Prosthecodimorpha staleyi: one gene and its partner. The protein of the gene in region 1 binds, or shares a complex with, the protein of each later gene. Links are inferred from orthologs where the notes say so. Each region holds a gene or a part of one and is shown in the gene's direction. Other genes may lie near its edges.

Evidence for each region.
Region 2: the proteins of KL771_RS22540 (region 1) and dnaN are in contact, whole or in part, in a solved structure (PDB 1OK7), measured with the Escherichia coli proteins. The link is inferred for Prosthecodimorpha staleyi from one-to-one orthologs.

Annotation. Positions count from the first base shown.
Region 1 is NZ_JAHHZF010000012.1:156,638-166,426, forward strand. Bases 3,565-6,364 are described here. They hold KL771_RS22540 (DNA polymerase IV), read left to right. Parts: upstream 3,565-4,213; coding sequence 4,214-5,515; downstream 5,516-6,364. Other genes in these bases: KL771_RS22535 (hypothetical protein), read right to left, coding at 3,565-4,069; KL771_RS22545 (lysine-2,3-aminomutase-like protein), read right to left, coding at 5,524-6,364. Also shown: KL771_RS22510 (hypothetical protein), read left to right, coding at 1-18; KL771_RS22515 (PleD family two-component system response regulator), read right to left, coding at 337-1,710; KL771_RS22520 (response regulator), read right to left, coding at 1,767-2,138; KL771_RS22525 (DUF3572 domain-containing protein), read left to right, coding at 2,260-2,529; KL771_RS22530 (hypothetical protein), read left to right, coding at 2,526-3,200; more of KL771_RS22535, read right to left, coding at 3,191-3,564; more of KL771_RS22545, read right to left, coding at 6,365-6,597; KL771_RS22550 (Ppx/GppA family phosphatase), read right to left, coding at 6,620-8,140; KL771_RS22555 (RNA degradosome polyphosphate kinase), read right to left, coding at 8,145-9,789. UniProt on the Escherichia coli protein: Poorly processive, error-prone DNA polymerase involved in translesion repair and untargeted mutagenesis. Copies undamaged DNA at stalled replication forks, which arise in vivo from mismatched or misaligned primer ends.
Region 2 is NZ_JAHHZF010000013.1:173,437-181,914, forward strand. Bases 2,233-5,210 are described here. They hold dnaN (DNA polymerase III subunit beta), read left to right. Parts: upstream 2,233-3,139; coding sequence 3,140-4,282; downstream 4,283-5,210. Other genes in these bases: KL771_RS23730 (nitroreductase family protein), read left to right, coding at 2,233-2,594; KL771_RS23735 (DUF1330 domain-containing protein), read left to right, coding at 2,595-2,903; mepA (penicillin-insensitive murein endopeptidase), read right to left, coding at 4,340-5,210. Also shown: KL771_RS23720 (putative nucleotidyltransferase substrate binding domain-containing protein), read left to right, coding at 1-1,103; KL771_RS23725 (3'-5' exonuclease), read left to right, coding at 1,103-1,774; more of KL771_RS23730, read left to right, coding at 1,920-2,232; more of mepA, read right to left, coding at 5,211-5,269; KL771_RS23750 (hypothetical protein), read right to left, coding at 5,659-5,946; KL771_RS23755 (hypothetical protein), read left to right, coding at 6,047-6,310; KL771_RS23760 (hypothetical protein), read left to right, coding at 6,307-6,606; KL771_RS23765 (hypothetical protein), read left to right, coding at 6,599-6,742; KL771_RS23770 (hypothetical protein), read left to right, coding at 6,777-7,004; KL771_RS28320 (hypothetical protein), read left to right, coding at 7,016-7,429; KL771_RS23780 (DUF1488 family protein), read left to right, coding at 7,426-7,698; KL771_RS23785 (transglutaminase-like domain-containing protein), read left to right, coding at 7,707-8,478. UniProt on the Escherichia coli protein: Confers DNA tethering and processivity to DNA polymerases and other proteins. Acts as a clamp, forming a ring around DNA (a reaction catalyzed by the clamp-loading complex) which diffuses in an ATP-independent manner freely and bidirectionally along dsDNA.

The DNA of each region.
Region 1 (9,789 bases):
CCGGCTCCGAAGAGCTGACACGGCACTGCCAGCCCGAGACCCGGCGGCAGCTCTGCCGGGGCCGTCCCGCCGGGATGTGGCGAGGGACGGTCGGCCGTCGCGGGCCCTTACGAGGAGGCCACTCGACCCGACGACGGCCGACCACCTGCGAACCGGGATGTTTGCGGCGGCCCGGATCCGCAGGCTTGCCGGGAGAAGACGGACCCTGCGGCCTGCCTTCACCCATTCCCTGAGGACTTTCTGACAGGCGACCGAGCACCGCGCAACGCAAACGACGCGGCGCGAGGGACGAATCCCTTTGGTTAGTAAAGCGTTAAGCTTACCTCCGCCGGGCCGTCACGCGGCGTCGGAGACGACGCAGTTCCGGCCGTTGCGCTTGGCGCGATAGAGCGCCAGATCGGCGCGCTTCATGATCTGCTCGTCGGTATCCTGCACACCCTCGAGCGTGCCCAGGCCGATCGAAATGGTCACGTCGATCTGCTTCATCCCGCCCGCAATGACGAACGGGTCCCCGGCGACGCGCTGGCGCAGCCGCTCGGCCACGACCTGCGCCAGGGTGAGGTCGGTATCCGGCATCACGATCACGAATTCCTCACCGCCGTAGCGACAGCACAGATCGATGCCGCGCACGTTGGACCGCATCCGGTCGGCGAATTCGCGCAGCACCTCATCGCCGGCATCGTGACCGTGCGTGTCGTTGATCGCCTTGAAGAAATCGATGTCGAGGATCAGGATGGACAGCGGCTTGCCGCGCTCCTTGGCCTGCTCGGTCAGCGTCGCCAAGTGGGTCGACATGTAGCGCCGATTGTTGAGCCCGGTCAGGCCGTCGGTCACCGCCATCTCGATGGTCTGCTGGACATTGTCGCGCAGGTGGTCGTTGTAGCGTTTACGCCGGATCTGGGTACGGACCCGCGCCAGCAGTTCCTGGCGATCGATCGGGCGGGTCAGATAGTCGTTGACCCCGATCTCAAGCCCGCGCAGCAGGCGCGGCTGATCTTCCGGATCGACGATCAGCAGAATTGGCAGCATCCGAGTCCGATCGAGCGAGCGCAATTGCGAGCAGAGCCGGAGCGCGTCGAAATTGGCGAGTGCGAGACTGACCACGACCAGTTCGAAGGCCCCGTCCGCGGCCGTCAGCAGCGCCTCCTGCGGATTGGCCTGCAGCGTCACCGAATGGGCCGCGCCCAGCATGGCCTGCAGACGCTCGGCCGTGGAACGCCGGTCTTCGACCACCAGGATGCGCCCCTTGGCGGAGCCGACGACCTGATCGATGTCGAAATCGCCCTCGATGCTTCTGTCCCGGCTGGCCGCCGCACGCATGCGCAGCTCATCGGTCAACATCTTCAGCCGGGAGAGACTCCTGACCCGGGTGACCAGGGCCACGTCCGAGACCGGCTTGGTCAGGAAATCGTCGGCGCCCGCCTCCAGGCCCTTCACCCGATCGGAAATCTGATCGAGCGCCGTCACCATGACCACCGGGATATGGGCGGTCGCCGGATTGGCCTTAATCCGTCGGCAGACCTCGAATCCGTCCATGCCAGGCATCATGACGTCGAGAAGCACGATGTCGGGCATGACTTCGGCGCAGATGGTGAGCGCCTCGAGACCGTTCATTGCCGTGACGACATCGAAATACTCAGCCGTCAGCCGCGCCTCGAGCAGCTTGACATTGGCCAGTATGTCGTCGACGACGAGAATGCGGGCAGTCATCGTTGGCTCCGGAAGAACTGATCTTGCGTCGAGAGAAAAGTCGCCTCGACTTTTGATCAGGCATCCCCAAGATACGAGCGAACGGTTTCCAAAAACTTGGCGACCGTGATCGGCTTGGAGATATAGGCCTCGCATCCGCCCTGCCGGATGCGCTCTTCGTCGCCCTTCATGGCGAAGGCCGTCACGGCGATCACCGGGATGGCGCGGAGGTCGTCATCCTCCTTGAGCCACTTGGTCACCTCCAGGCCGGACACCTCGGGCAGTTGGATATCCATCAGGATCAGATCCGGCCGGTGCGACCGGGCGATATCCATGGCATCCAGGCCGTTGCGGGTCTGCAGCGTCCGGTAGCCGTGGGCTTCGAGGAGATCGTTGAACAGTTTCATGTTCAACTCGTTGTCCTCGACGATCAGCACGGTCTTCGCCATTCTGTCTCTCTCTACTCTGCACAAACGCAATCTCTGCCCAGCGCTCGATTTTAGTGATAATTCGTTTCGCATTGGCAAACCGGAGGTTCGCTCCGTGCGACGTGAGCAGCGACGGGATCATATGAACCATGACGAGGCCGAGGGGATCGCGATCGCGGCACTCGGTTTTCTGGCCGAACGACCCGAGCATCTCGGCCGCTTCCTGGCCGAGAGCGGGATCGGGCCGGAAACGCTGCGCGTTGCCGCCTCCGATCCGGGCTTCCTGGCAGGCATACTCGATTTCCTCATGAACGACGAATCGCTCCTGCTGGAATTCACCGAGAACCGACGGCTCCGTCCCCTGATGGTTGCCGCAGCTCATCACCGACTGTCGGGACCCCATCCGGAATGACCCTCGATCCGCACAGCCTCGATATCCTCTCCGCCATCGACGCCCTGCCCTATGGTGGTCGCCCTCTGGTCGTGTCCGATGTCGATGAAGTGGCCGTCTATTTCGTGCGCCATTTCGAGCGCTATCTGGAGCGCTCCGGCTTCCGGCTGGATGCCGTCAGCTACGGTTTGACCGGAAACATCCGTCATGGCGCCACCGACGAGGCCGCCGGGCAGGACGATGTCCGCCGTCTCCTGTTCGGCTTCTTCGACGACGAGATCGCCCACCAGGAGGTGGTCGAGGACGCCGTCGAGGTTCTCGGCCGATTGGCCGAGCGGGCCGACGTCGTCCTGCTGACCAACGCTCCGCACAAGCACCGGGAAACCCGCCGCATATCGCTGACCGCACGCGGTCTGCCCTATCCTGTGCTGACCAATGACGGACCGAAGGGGCCGGCCATGGCCCGCCTCGCGGCACGTGCCGAGGGGCCGGTGTTCTTCCTTGACGATTCGCCCTCGAATCTTGTTTCGGTGCGCGAGACCCTGCCGGAAGCCCATGTAATCCAGTTCGTGGCCGATCCGCGCTTCTTCGCCATGGCACGGGAAATCCCGGGCATGAACCTGCGCGCCAATCGCTGGGCCGAAGTCGAAGCTTACATTGCCGGCGTGATCTCGGCGCACGCTCAGCAATGACAGTCGACCATGGCCAGCCAGGCCTGCGGGTGGCGTCGGCGCTGGGTGTCGATCAGATCCATGATCTGCCGGTCCCACGCGGCCCAGGAGATGGTTGCGCCATCCGCGGGATCGCCTGATCCGGCCGGGCCGTTCTCGTGCCACCGGCCGTCGACCACCACGGCCGTGGCGCCGAAGCCCGGCGCCCAGGCGACCCAGTCCTCCAGCCGCTCGCCCGGCCCGGTTGCCGGCAGGACCGGGGCGGCCGCGTGCCAGCGGGCGGCGGCGCCACCGGCCTGCTGGCGCAGCCAGGCTGAAAATTCCCGGCCATAGGGCCGCGGCTCGGGCATCTGACGCCAGACCTCGAGCCATTCCCCCACCCGGCGATGCACCGCGTCGGCGTCGCTCAGCGGGATTCCGGCGGCCTGACTGACCTCGGCGAGCCGGACCCGCCTGCGGTCGCGCGCCAGCCTCCGCATGGTCCGCCAGTCGATATCGCCGAGCCGGGCATAGTCATGGGGAAGCACACGGTCGCGACACAGGAACGGCCTGCCGCCGCCGAGCGACCAGCCGAGCCAGCGCCCGTTGGGATTGGTGCGGTCGATCGCACGCGCTGCCAAGCCATTCAACACCAGGAGATGGCCGAAGCGGTGCGGTCCCTGGATATCGATCGCATCCGAATCGTTTAGGTAGCCCCATCCGAAGGACATGGCCACCCCTCTGAGATCACCGCCCGGCCATTCGCCGAGGCGTTCGACGACCCGATCCATCGCATCGACATCCCGCACATAGGCGTCGTTGATCCCGGTGCGCTTGAAGTCGTGGAAGGGTTGCAGCGTCGCGGCAAGGTCCGCACGCCCCTCGGGGCTGTCAGGATCGTGATCGATCACGACGGCGACCGTGAAATGCGTCACCGGACCCTCCTCGAACTGACCGGCGCCGCCGGCGCCCCGGACGCACGCCGGATGCCACTGGCCGGCGGACGCGGAAAGAGTATATTGCATCGACGCAGAAACGAAACAGGAACGAGAAGCGTGCTCCCTACCCAGAACTCAGGGGTTGAGGGCTTCTGTCGTGACTGCCTGGTCCCTTCGCGGCCGGGAGCGTGGCGCTGCGCATCCTGCGGCAGTCCCCGCCTTGTCGCCCATCCTGAACTGGATCGGCTTTCGATTGCCCATGTCGATTGCGACGCCTTCTACGCTTCGATCGAAAAACGCGACGATCCATCCTTGCGGGATGTACCGGTGATTGTGGGTGGCGGCAAGCGCGGCGTCGTCTCGACGGCGTGCTATCTGGCCCGCATCCACGGCGTCCGCTCGGCCATGCCGATGTTCAAGGCATTGGCGGCCTGCCCGCAGGCCGTTGTGATCAAGCCGAACATGGAGAAATACGTCAAGGTCGGCCGCCAGGTCCGGCAGCTGATGCTGGAACTGACGCCGCTGGTCGAACCGGTCTCGATCGACGAGGCTTTCCTGGATCTCTCGGGCACCGATCGCCTGCACCACGCCGCCCCGGCCCTGACCCTCGCCCGCTTCGCGAAGCGGGTCGAAGACGAAATCGGCATCTCCATTTCGGTTGGTCTCGCGCCGAACAAGTTCCTGGCCAAGATCGCCTCCGACTTCGAGAAGCCGCGCGGCTTCTCGGTGATCGGCGCCGTCGAGGCGCGCACCTTCCTGGCTGCCCAACCGGTCACGCTGATCTGGGGCGTCGGCAAGGCGCTCGCCGCCGAACTCGAACGCGACGGCATCCGCCGGATCGGTCAATTGCAGTCCATGGACGAGACCGCCCTGATGAAGCGCTACGGCGTCATGGGCCAGCGCCTTGCGCGCCTGTCGCGCGGCGAAGACGATCGCCGCGTCACGCCCGACCGTGAGGCCAAGAGCGTTTCCGCCGAGGTCACCTTCGACGACGACATCGCCGCCTTCGCGCGCCTGGAGCCGATCCTGCGCCGGCTCTCCGAAAAGGTCTCGGCGCGGCTGAAGAAGGCCGGAATCGGCGGACGCACCGTCACCGTCAAGCTGAAGACGCAGGATTTCAAGACCGTCACCCGCAACCGGAAGCTATCCGATCCCAGCCAATTGGCCGACCGCATCTTCCGTGCCGGCCGGGACCTGGTCGAGCGCGAATGCGACGGCCGTGCCTTCCGGCTCATCGGTATCGGCGTCGCCGATCTGGTGCCCGCCGAGGCCTGCGATCCGGCCGACCTGGTCGACGAGGGGGCGGGTCGGCGCGCCAAGGCGGAACGCGCGATGGACGCGGTTCGCGCCCGGTTCGGCGGCGAGGCGGTCGAACTCGGCCTCATCTTCGGCATCGACCGGCGCGGCCGCGACCGATAGGCACCGCCTCAGTCCGGCACGCCGTCCGAGCCGTCACGATAGTCATGCGTCGCCCCATGCGGATCGGTCACCCGATAGAGCCCGGGCCCGGCTGATGCCACGTAGTCCGGACCGACCGGCACCTTTCCGTATCCGCCCGGGATGTCGAGCATGTAGGTCGGCTGGGCGATCCCGGTCAGACGGCCGCGCAGGGTGCGCATCAGCGACCGGCCCTCGGCGAGGGAAGTCCGGAAATGGCCGGTACCGCGTGCGCGGTCGAGATGGTGCAGGTAGTAGGGTTTCACCCGAAGCGCGACCAGAGACCGGAACAGATCCTCCAGGATCGCGGCGTCGTCGTTGATGCCCTTGAGCAGGACGGTCTGGGCGAGCAGCGGGACCCCCGCCCTGCTCAAGGCGCGGATCGATTTCTTCGCGTTTTCCGTCAGTTCTGAGGCATGGTTGACGTGCAGCACGAACCAGATCGCAGCTCGTCGGTCGAGCAGGTTCAGCAAGGCCGGCGTGATTCGGGCCGGGTCGACGATCGGTATGCGGGTATGGAAGCGGACCACGCCGACATGATCGATGGCGTCGAGCGCATCAAGGATCCGGCCGATCCGCCGGTCCGACAGGACCAGCGGATCACCGCCCGACAGGATCACTTCGAACAGGCCCGCCTCTGCACGGATGCGGTCGAGTGCGGCTGCAAGCTCGGCCTCGCCGAGGCCCGGATCGCCGCCGACCGTCTCGCGCCGGAAGCAGAAGCGGCAATAGACTTGGCACAGATGGGTCGGCTTCAGGAGCGCCCGGTCCGGATAGCGGCGGATCAGTCCGGGTGCGATTTCATGCGCACCGTCGCCGATCGGATCGGCAACCTCGTCCGGCGCGATATCGAGTTCCGCCGTCCCGGGCACGAATTGGCGGGCGATCGGATCGGAAGGATCGGCCGGATCGATGGCTGCGGCCATCTCGGCGGTGATCCGCAGGGAGAATTCCTGCGTCACCCGCTCGACGGCCGGCGCCGCTTCCGGCGCAACAAGCCCGCGTGCGACCAGATCGGCGACGCGGACGACCGCAGGCGGCCGCTGCTGGACCTCGCGGGTCATGGGGTCAGACCTCCGGCGCGGCTCAGGCGACGACTTCGACGGCAGCGTCCAGTCCACCGAGCTTGGCCAGTTGGCGCAGGCGGCGCTGCAGCACCTCGCCATCGAGTTCGGCGAGATCGCGCGGCAGGGTCATGACGAGCGTGCTGCCGCGGGCCGCGACACCGACCAGCGGGATGACGCCAGGCATCGCGGCCGAGAGGATATAGGCGACCCGAAACGCCGCGCCGAGGCAGCGGGCGCGCTCCTTCAGCCGCACCGAGGCCAGTTCCCGGATGCGCGGGCTCAGCGCATCGTCGATCAGACCCATGTGCCGATAGTAGCTTGCCAGGGCCAGGAAGGCCCGGCCGGGATGATCGACGCCGATGAAGGCCGCATGGGCGATCACGTTGAGGCTCTGCTCGCCGCGATAGTCGGGATGGGCCCGCCAACCGATGTCGGACAGAAGGCAGGCCGCGTTGCGCAGCCGCTCCTCCTCGGCGGTCTCGTCGATGCCGAGCGCACGGAATACGGCCCCCGTCCAGGGGCCGAGTTCAAGCGCATGGCGCGGGGATCGCGAGCGCAGGATGGCCAGTTCCTCGGCTGCCGCCATCAGCGGATCGAGCCGTTGTTCGTCCGGCGCCAGCCGTTCGAACAGCAGGCCTTCGCGCAATCCCAACGCCGAGAGAATGATCGCGCTGGGCTTGCCGATCTTGATGATCTGCGCAAGCACCGTGGCGCCATAAGGCAGCAGGTCGCGCCGTTGCTTGGAGATGACCTCGATCCGGTCGAGCGCCTCGATGTCGCCGCGCGCCACCATCCGGCAGAAGTCGAGCGCTTCCGCCGCCGGCAGCGAATATTCATGCATCACATGCAGCGGATAGCCGGTCTGGAACATGTGCAGACGGGCCAACGAGCGCCAGGTGCCGCCGACCGCATAGAAGGGCCGCCCGGCGCCGCGGGCGAGAACGTCGGAGGACTTGAGGATGTCCTCGGCGATCTTCTCGGCCTTGCGCGCCGATCCTTCGGCAGCCTCCGACAGCCGGATGCCGCCGAGCGGAAAGGTCCGCCCCTGGCCGAGTTCCGTGCCGTTGACCTCGACCAGTTCCAGGCTGCCGCCGCCGAGATCGCCGGCGATGCCGCTCGGCTGGTGCATCCCCGAAACGATCCCGAGGGCCGCGAAATAGGCTTCCTCGGGTCCGCTCAGGACGCGCACGGGCACCCGGCAGATCCGCTCGAGTTCCGCAACGAAGGCGGCCCCGTTGGCCGCCTCGCGCGCCGCGGCGGTGGCAAGCACATGCAGTTCGATCGCGCCGGACTGGTCGGCCAGATGCCGGAACCGGCGCACGGCGGCCAGTGCAGCCGTCACCGAACCGTCCGAGAGGCGGTTGGTCTTGCCCACGCCTTTGCCGAGGCCGGCCAGGACCTTTTCGTTGAAAAGCAGTGTCGGCGACCGGCAGAGCCGCTCGTAGATGACCAGACGGACCGAATTCGAGCCGATGTCGATGACCGCGATCGGACCGCGCCCGCTCAGTCGACCGGGCGCAACCTCAGTGCCGGGGTGCACCGCCTCAGGAGCGGTGATTTCGCCCGGCGATCGATTTGGGAGAATTGGATTTGAGTGATTTTCCACGGCCGGACAACGACGGGTTGGTCATGAAGTATTTATGGGCGTTGAACGGTTCCTCGCCCGCCGCCGGTACGATGCGCTCGTGCCCGCCATCCGGAAGGAGACGCCAGCTCTGCTGATTGTCCCGCAGGTTGGCGACCATGATCTGGTCCAGCACCTGCTCGTGGACGGTCGGGTTCGTCAGCGGAGCGAGCGCCTCGACCCGACGGTCGAGGTTGCGCGGCATCAGGTCGGCCGAGCCGATGTAGACGATCGCCTGCGGCGAGGGAAGCCCATGGCCGTTGCCGAAGCACAGGATACGGCTGTGTTCGAGGAAACGGCCGACGATCGACTTAACCCGGATATTGTCGGACAGACCGGGGACGCCCGGCCTGAGGCAGCAGATGCCGCGTACGACGATGTCGATCTGGACGCCGGCCCGGCTCGCCTCGTAGAGCGCGTCGATAATGCGGGGATCGACCAGCGAGTTCATCTTCGCCCAGATCTGCGCCGGGCGGCCTGCCTTGGCGTGGGCGATCTCGGCTTCGATATGCTGCAGAATGCGCGGCCGGATGGTCAGCGGCGAGATCGCCATCTTCTCCAGTTCGTGCGGCTGAGCATAGCCGGTGATGTAGTTGAAGATCTTCGAGACATCACGGCCGATCGTCGGGTCGGCGGTGAAATAGCTGAGGTCGGTGTAGATGCGCGCCGTGATCGGGTGATAGTTGCCGGTGCCGATATGGCAATAGGTCGCCAATGTGCCCCGTTCCCGGCGGACGACCAGCGACAACTTGGAATGGGTCTTCAGCTCGACGAAGCCGAACACGACCTGCGCGCCCGCGCGCTCCAGATCCCGCGCCCAGCGGATATTGGCCTCCTCGTCGAAGCGCGCCTTGAGTTCGACGACCGCCGTGACCGACTTGCCCGACTCGGCCGCCTCCGACAGAACCTTGACGATCGGACTGTCCTTGGAGGTCCGGTACAGGGTCTGCTTGATGGCGACCACATCCGGATCGCGCGCCGCCTGGCTCAGGAACTGGACGACGACGTCGAACGATTCGTAAGGATGGTGGACGATCAGATCCTTCGCCTTGACCGCCGCGAAACAGTCGCCGCCGAATTCTTTGATCCGCTCCGGAAATCGAGGCTCGTAGGGCGTGAACTTGAGCTCCGGCCGCTCCACGCCGACAAGCTGCGACAGCTCGGTCATCGCAAGCAGACCTTCCACCTGGAAGATGCCGTCGGAAGCGACGCCGAGGGCCCGGGCGACGAAGGACTGCAGACGCTCCGGCGTATGCGCCTCGATCTCCAATCGGATGACCGAACCGCGACGCCGCCGCTTCAGCATGGTCTCGAACACCCGGACCAGATCCTCGGCCTCCTCCTCGATCTCGATGTCGGAGTCGCGGATCACCCGGAAAGCGCCCTTGCCGCGCAACTGGTAGCCCGGGAACAGGCCGGCAATGTGCAGGCCGATCATGTTCTCGAGGCTGATGAAGCGGCGGATGCCCGGCTCCGTCTCGCTCGCCGGCAATTCGATGAATCGGTCGATCTTGGGGGGAATGCGGATCAGCGCCGTCATGGTCGCGCTGCTGCCGATCTTGGCC
Region 2 (8,478 bases), on another replicon or contig:
ACAAGCGGCGGCTGGCGGTGACGCGCGCCGGCGCCGTCACGGGCGTACTCGAGGATATCGACATTCTCGGCCTGTTCGCCGGCAATTCGCAGCTGATCCCCGGCCGCATCGACCGCGCCCACGGGCTCGACGACCTGGCCATCGCGGCCGGCGACATCCAGGATCAGGTCGGCCGCCTGCAGGCCCAGGGCGTGCGCGTCGAGGACATCGCCGAGATCACCTCCGACCTCAACCGACGCCTGCTCGCCCGCCTGTTCCACATGCTCGCCCCACCGTCCATCCGGCAGGCCGGCACGCTGATCGTAATGGGCTCGGAGGGGCGCGGCGAGCAGACCGTGCGCACCGACCAGGACAACGGGCTGATCCTGTCCGCGCCCGTCCCCGAGGCCGATCTCGACCGGTTCCGCACCGAATTCTCCGGCGCGCTGGCCCAGTTCGGCTTCCCGCCCTGTCCCGGCAACGTGATGGTCTCCAACCCGGTCTGGTCGGCGACCGAGGAGGCCTTCGCCCGCCAGATCCGGCGCTGGGTGCTGGAGCCCGACGACGAGGCGCCGATGCATCTCGGCATCTTCTTCGATGCCGTCGCGGTGGCGGGCGATCCGGCCCCGCTCGATCGCGTCAAGACCGGCTTCATCGAGATGATGCGCGGCGAGAGCGCCTATCTGGCGCATTTCGCCAAGGCGATCGACCAGTTTCCCGGCCCCGGCGGCGTCATCGGCACCTTGATGGCGACGGTCGGCCGCGAGGAGGTGATCGACCTGAAGAAGTCCGGCACCTTCCCGATCGTGCACGGCATCCGCAGCCTGGCCATCGAGCACGGTCTCGTCGAGGCCGGCACGGTCGAGCGCATCGGGCGGCTGGCGGAGACGGGATTGCTCTCGGCCGCCTTCGCGCGCGAACTGGTCGGCGCCTTCCGCTTCTTCAGCGAATTGCGCCTGCGCGCCCAATTGCGCGCCGTCCGGGTCGGCGAACCGCACCAGGAGCGGCTGGTCCGGCCGTCGGAACTCTCCAGCACCGACCGCGACCTGCTGCGCGACGCGCTGCGCGTGGTCAAGCAGTTCCGCGACATCGTGCGCAGCCATTTCAAGCTGGGGCTGTTCTGATGGCGCTCCTCGGCGCGGTGACCAAGCTGGTCGACCAGCAGCGACTGTGGGACAAGCGCTGGCTGTGGATGTTCGAGCCGGACGCGACCGGCGAGGTGGTCTCGGTCGACTGCGAGACGACCGGCTTCGACACGCGCCGGGACGATGTCGTGTCGATCGCCGCGGTGCGCATCCGCGGCAACCGCATCCTGACCTCGGAGGCCTTCCGGGCCGTGATCCGGCCCGAGGCGGCGATGACGGCGGAAGCCATGAAGGTGCACCGGATTCTGGGCTCCGACGTGGTCGACGCCCGCGTCATCCGCGAGGTGCTGCCGGAGTTCCTGGAGTTCGTCGGCACGCGCCCCCTGGTCGGCTACTGGATCGACTACGACGCGACCATGCTGAACCGCTACACGATCGAATATTACGGCCTGCGGCTGCCGAACCGGCGGATCGAGGTCTCGAAGCTCTATTACGACCGCAAATACGGCAAGGCGCCGCAGGGCTCCGAGATCGACCTGCGCTTCGCCACCATCCTGGCCGATCTCGGCCTGCCGGACCGCGTCCAGCACGACGCCTTCGAGGACGCGCTCGCGGCGGCCGAAATGTATGTCGTGCTGAAGGACATGATCGATCGCGGCGTCCGGCTCGGCCGCGATCGGCCCCGCACGGGAGGCCCGGTCGGGGTGTGACGGCCCGGCGGCGGGCCCCCAGGCGCACGAGGACCGGCACGGGGGACCGGCCGGCCGCGATCGGTCCTCCCGCGCCACGGCCGGCCGGCGAAGGGGGTACCGGTCAGGCCGCAATGAGGCTATGTCTCGCCGCGGGGACCGCGCCATGACCGAAGCCGATTTTCAGCCGCTTGCCTTCGATGTCCTGCCTGAGGCGGAGATGCGGGCGCGGGCCGACGCCTTTCTGGCGCTGATGCGCCGGCGGCGGTCGCTGCGCGCCTTCTCGGACCGTCCGGTGCCGCGCGGCCTGATCGAGACCGCGATCGCGACGGCCGGCACCGCACCCTCCGGGGCCAACCAGCAGCCCTGGACCTTCGTGGCCATCGGCGACCGGCGCGTGAAGCGGCGCATCCGGGAGGCGGCCGAGGCGGAGGAACGCGCCTTCTACGGCGGCCGCGCCGGGGATGCCTGGCTCGATGCGCTCGCCCCGCTCGGCACCGATGCCGACAAGTCGTTTCTGGAAACCGCCCCCTGGCTGATCGCGATCTTCGGCCAGCGCTGGGGCACGGCGCCGGACGGCGCCAAGGTGAAGCACTATTACGTGCCCGAATCGGTCGGCATCGCGACCGGTTTCCTGATCGCCGCGCTGCACGGCGCCGGCCTCGCGACCCTGACCCACACGCCCTCGCCGATGGGCTTCTTGAACGAGATCCTGGGTCGCCCGGACGCGGAAAAGCCCTATATCCTGCTGGTCGTCGGCTATCCGGCGGAAGGCGCCACGGTGCCGCGCATCACCAAGAAGCCGATCGGCGAGATCGCCGTGTTCATCGAGGAGGATTGAATGGCCAAGGCATACTGGATCGCCCGCGTCGACGTGACCGACCCGGAGCGCTACAAGGCCTATGTGGCAGCGAACGGTCCGGCTTTCGCCAAATATAACGGCCGCTTCCTGGTGCGTGGCGGTCCGTTCGACAATCCGATCGGCTCGGCGCGCGATCGCAACGTGGTGATCGAGTTCGACAGCCTGGACGAGGCGCGTGCCTGCTACGCCTCGCCCGAATATGCCGCCGCCATCGCAGCGCGCGGCGACGGCGCGGTGATCGATCTGATCATCATCGGCGGCTATGACGGGCCGCAGCCGGGCGCCTGAGCGCCGGCGGGACGGAATCGCGCGCTTCGGCCGCGATCGGTCGCCGGCCGACGCGAGGTTTTGCTTGCGTCGCGAAGGCGTTCCGGCCAAGTTTCACAGCCCGGCGGGGTCGTTCGCGACCGGTTCGCCATGTGGTTCCACCGGGCCGCATGGATGACCGGTGCCGCCGGGGCAGGCCCACCGACCAGCGCGCCGAGACGCCGGCCGCGCGAGGCATCATCCAGAGTTCGAGCCCCATGAAAGTCACCGTCGAGCGGGCGCATCTCCTCAAGTCGCTGAACCACGTGCACCGCGTGGTCGAGCGCCGCAACACGATCCCGATCCTGTCCAACGTGCTGTTGCGCGCGGAGGGCGGCGAACTGAAGCTGAAGGCGACCGACCTCGACCTGGAAGTCTCCGAGGCGATCCCGGCCATGGTGGCCGAGCCCGGCGCCACCACGGTTCCGGCGCACATGATCTATGACATCGTGCGCAAGCTGCAGGACGGCGCCCAGATCGAACTGGCTACCCGCAACGACGGCGCCACGCTCGACCTGAAGGCCGGCCGCTCGAAATTCGCGCTGCAGATGCTGCCGGAGACGGATTTCCCGGATCTGACCGCCGGCACCTTCGGCCATCGCTTCTCGCTGTCCGCGGCCGACCTGAAGCGCCTGGTCGACCGGACCCAGTTCGCCATCTCGACCGAAGAGACGCGCTACTATCTGAACGGCATCTATTTCCACACCGTCGAAGGCGGCGGCGAGTTGCGTTTCCGCGCCGTCGCCACCGACGGTCATCGGCTGGCCCAGGCCGAGATGGTCGCCCCGCACGGCTCGGAGGGCATGCCGGGCATCATCGTGCCGCGCAAGACCGTCGGCGAGATCCAGAAGCTGGTCGAGGATCCGGAGGCCAAGGTCGGCGTCGAGGTCTCCGACAGCAAGATCCGCCTGACCTTCGCGGCCGCCGGCGAGGGCGCCACCGGCGCCGTGGTGCTGACCTCGAAGCTGATCGACGGCACCTTCCCGGAATATGGCCGGGTCATCCCGCAGGGCAACGACAAGGAACTGAAGGTCGACCGCGACGAGTTCGCCGCCGCCGTCGACCGCGTCTCGACCATCTCGTCGGAGCGCGGCCGCGCCGTGAAGCTGACGGTGGGCGACGGGCGTCTGGTCTTGACCGTGGTCAATCCGGATTCCGGCTCGGCGACCGAGGAACTGGCGGTCGAATACGAATCCGATCCGCTGGATATCGGCTTCAACAGCCGCTACCTGCTCGACATCGCCGGCCAGTTGGAGACCGATACGGCCGTGTTCCGGCTGGCCGATCCGGGCTCGCCGACGCTGATCCACGATTTCGGCCAGACCAACGCGCTCTACGTCCTGATGCCGATGCGGGTCTGACCGACCCGTTGCGGCCTGCCGGATAGGCGTGACGCCGGCGGCAGGACGCCGCAGGCGTCAGGGCGTTGCCAGCACCTGGGCGCAGGTCTCGGGCAGGTCGGCGAGCTTCATCGGCGGCTTCGGCGGGGAGGGCGGCGACGGTTTCCAGGGCTCGGGGCCGAGCCACCAGGCCAGATCGGTGCCGCAGCCGTCGCCCTCGGGAGGCCTGTCCTGGTCCTTGCAGTCGGCGATGCCGGCCGGGCAGGCCAGCCGGACGTGGAAATGGTAGTTGTGCCCGTACCAGGGGCGCACCTTGCCGAGCCAGCGGGCCCGATCCGCGCCGCCGTCCTTCCAGTCGCACAGCGCCTTCTTGATCGCCGGATGCACGAAGATGCGCGCGACCTCCGCGTCGCTCGCCGCGCGCCGGATCAGCCGGGCATGCGCCTCGGTCCAGACCCGGGTGTCGATCTCGCGGGTCGCCATCCTGACCATCGAGACGGCGCTGATCGATTCGCGCTCCTGCAGCAGAAGTTCGCGCTGCGGCATGGCGAGCAGCCAGATGTCGGCGTCGAGCCCGATCTGGTGGCTGGCATGGCCGGTCAGCATGGGGCCGCCGCGCGGCTGCGACATGTCGCCGATCAGCAGGCCTGGCCAGCCGTCGCGCCGCGCCGCCTCGGCGAAGCGTTCCAGATAGGCGATCAGCGCCGGATGGCCCCAGTTGCGGTTCCGGCTGAGCCGCATCACCTGCCATGCCGGCCCGTTGACCGGCATGGCGACGCCACCGGCGAGGCAGCCCCGGGCGTAGGACCCGATCGAGCGGGCGGCCAGCGGCGCGGGCTGTGTCATCGAACCGAACAGCACCTTGGCGGCATCGGCCGGCAACCCGTTGCGGGCCGCGACGATCTCGGCGCGGCTCTCCTCGGCGGTCGACTGCCCGTGCGCCGGCAGGCCCAGCCCGCACAGGACGGCCAACCCCACCGCCAATCCCCAAACCGGCCTTGCCACCATGCCGCTCCGTCCGTCTCCCGGCATCCCGCCAAGCCCGATTCGTCGCGGCATCGCCGCGTTGGCATCAGCCTAGATCATCTGCGTCGCCAACGGAATCAGGCCGAAGCGACGGCCACCGGCTGGGCAATGGTCGATCCGAGCATGGTCTCGCGCCCCTGAGGATGGCGGATTTCGAGATCAAGTTGGGGCAGCGGATCGGCCGATGCAGTCCTGTCGGGGCCGGCTTGCGTAAACCGCCGGCAGGCTGCCGCCGAGAACCAGTACAACGCGGCCGCCCCGGGCTATGGCCGGATCGGGATCTTGGCCTGCACATGGCGGCCGGCGGCGCGATCGGGCCTGGGTCACGGCGATAGGGTGACGGTTCGACAACTCCCGCGGAGCGTTCATTTTCAACGCTCCGGCTGTCGATCGTCTGTTTTTCTTTCTGTCGCGAAAACAAACACGCGCAAATCGCTTGTGTCGCGCGCCAATGAAGTACATATAAGGAACTCGTAGATTTGGCCGATATGGCTTTGCGGTGTCAGAGACCCGCCATCTTCCTTCGAATTTCCGATCGCCAAGGCATGCGCTGTTCCGGCGCGACCGTCGCTCGATTCGAATCCTGGAATGAATTCAGGCACTGACCACGGATGTACTGGCAGTCGGAGTTCATTGCTGATCGAACCGGAGCGGCGCATGCGGCGCATCCCTCGTGGTCGAAGAGCCCGTGGTTCGATCCAAGGGGAGGATGCTCCTCCCTTTCGATCGGACCTAGGGGCCTCGCGGAGACCCGCACGCATGGCCAGTCGCACGACCGAGACCACCGTCCGCTTCTCGAAACCCTTTCTGCTGCCGGGTTTCGACCTGTCGCTGCCGGCCGGCGACTACCGCGTCGATCATGATGAGGAAGCCCTTGAAGGCCTCTCCCAGATCGCCTGGCACCGGGTCGGCTCGTTCATCCACCTGCCGGGCATCGGCCAGTCCGGACCGACGCGCCAGATGGTGCCCATCAAACCCGCAGACCTCGAAGCCGCATTGGAAAAGGACAACAGGGGCTCATGACCACCGCCAACCATCCGCGTCGCGGCTCCGCGCCGAACCGCTCCGAAGAGCAGACGCATCTGTTCGCCATCGGACAGGCCGTCCGCCTCAAGGGCGGCTTCGGGCAGCTGTCGCGGTCCTCGGATGTCTATCGCATCACCGGCACGCTCCCGCCGCGGGGCGACCAGCCGCAGTATCGCATCCGCAACGAGGCCGAACGTCACGAGCGCGTTGCCATGCAGGACACGCTCGAACCGCTTCGCGCCGCGCCCGGCGAAGAAGCCGCTCTCATCGAAAGAACCTTCGGACATGGCTAAGGCACAGAAGCGCAGCAACCGCGAGACCCGCAAGCCGAAGCAGGACAAGCCCGCGGCCAAGCCGCCGGTCCTCGGCGCCGGCCAGAACAAGGTGACGGCAGCCTTCAGCACCGACCGGACCAAGGGCAAGACCTGATGCCCGTGGCGGCCCGCGGTTCGAGGGCGCGGCCATGAAGGTCGTGATCGAATTCTACCGCATCCGCCCCTCGGACAAGGCCTGTGCGATCATCGGACGGGAGACCGCCGAAGCCGCCGACCGAAACGCGGCGATCGCCGTCGCGCTTCAACTTCGGGAGACCCTCGACATGCCACAGCGGCCTGACGGCATGTCGATCTATGACGGTGAGGGGAACAAGTTCCACTCTGGATCGTTTGATGATGACGCAGTTCCGGACTGAAAGGCCGCCGCATGGACGCCCCACGATTTGACAGAGCCCGCGCGCGGCAAGCCCTCGCGCTCGGCGTCTGGGAGAACGAGGGCGGAGCGCCGGCCACCGCGATCCTCGACCATCAGTTCGGGCGACGCATCGAAAGCGATCGATCCTGGACGGTCTATCACGTCTTCACCGGCGTCCCGGCCCGCCGCGGCGGTGCGCCGATGACGGGCCTTAGCCGGTCGGAAGCGACCGACGGCATGGTGTCGCTCAATCGGCTCGATGCGCGGGTCAACGCCCGGCGCCGCCGCGAGCGCGAACTGCCGGCATCGTCGTCGGCGGCGGTCGCGGCCGACGAGGCCCCAACCGGCAACCCACCAACCGACACGGCCGCACCCGATACGGGGCCGACGCAGACGGCGCCGACCGGAACGGGCCGCCGATCATGACGCTGGCTTTTCCCAATCCGACCCGTAGTTTCGATCGGGCGCGCAATGCGGTCCGCTTCCTCGGTCACGACGGCATGTTCGAGGTCCGGTTCTTCGTCGAAGCGGCGGCGCTCGGCGGTGCCGGATCGCGTGGCGGCGCGGAACTGACGGAAGACGAGTGTTTGTCCGCCTTCGATCGGCTGCGCAGTACCATTCAGGCGGTCGCGCTGAAGGCCTATGCCGGCCGGCGGCTCGACAGCTACACCTTGACCACCACCCAGTTGCGATAGTGGGGCCGATGCTCATTCGTTGCGGTTACGAAATCACCATGTCGTTTGACCAGCCCACGGCGCTGGTCTGCCTGTTGTCGGTCCATGAGGATCGGCGCGCCGACATCCGAAGCCAGGAGACGGCCTTCACGACTCCCGAAGTGCCGATGTCGATCTATGTCGACCTGTTCGGCAACCGCTGCCGGCGGCTCGTCGCGCCGCCGGGCGACTTGATGATCTGGGGCGATGCGACCGTCGAGGATAGCGGTCACCCGGACCCGGTGCTGCCCTGGGCGCGCGAGATCCCGGTGACCGATCTGCCGGATTCGACGCTCGCCTATCTGATGGGCAGCCGGTATTGCGAGACGGATCGTCTCAGCCAGATCGCCTGGGACCATTTCGGCAAGATCCCGCCGGGCTGGGGACGCGTCCAGGCGATCTGCGATTTCGTCAACAATCACATCAAGTTCGACTATCTGCAGGCGCGTTCGACGCGGACCGCCTACGAGGTCTATCACGAGCGCATCGGCGTCTGCCGAGACTTTGCGCATCTGGCCGTCACCTTCTGCCGCTGCCTCAACATCCCGGCCCGCTACGTCAATGGCCATCTCGGCGATATCGGCGTGCCGGTCGTCGAGCCGATGGATTTCAGCGCCTGGATCGAGGTCTTTCTCGACGGTGCGTGGCGCACCTTCGACCCGCGCAACAACGTGCCCCGGATCGGCCGCATCGTGGTTGCCCGCGGTCGCGACGCCGCCGACGTGCCGCTGGTCAACTCCTTCGGCCCGCATGTGCTGAAGA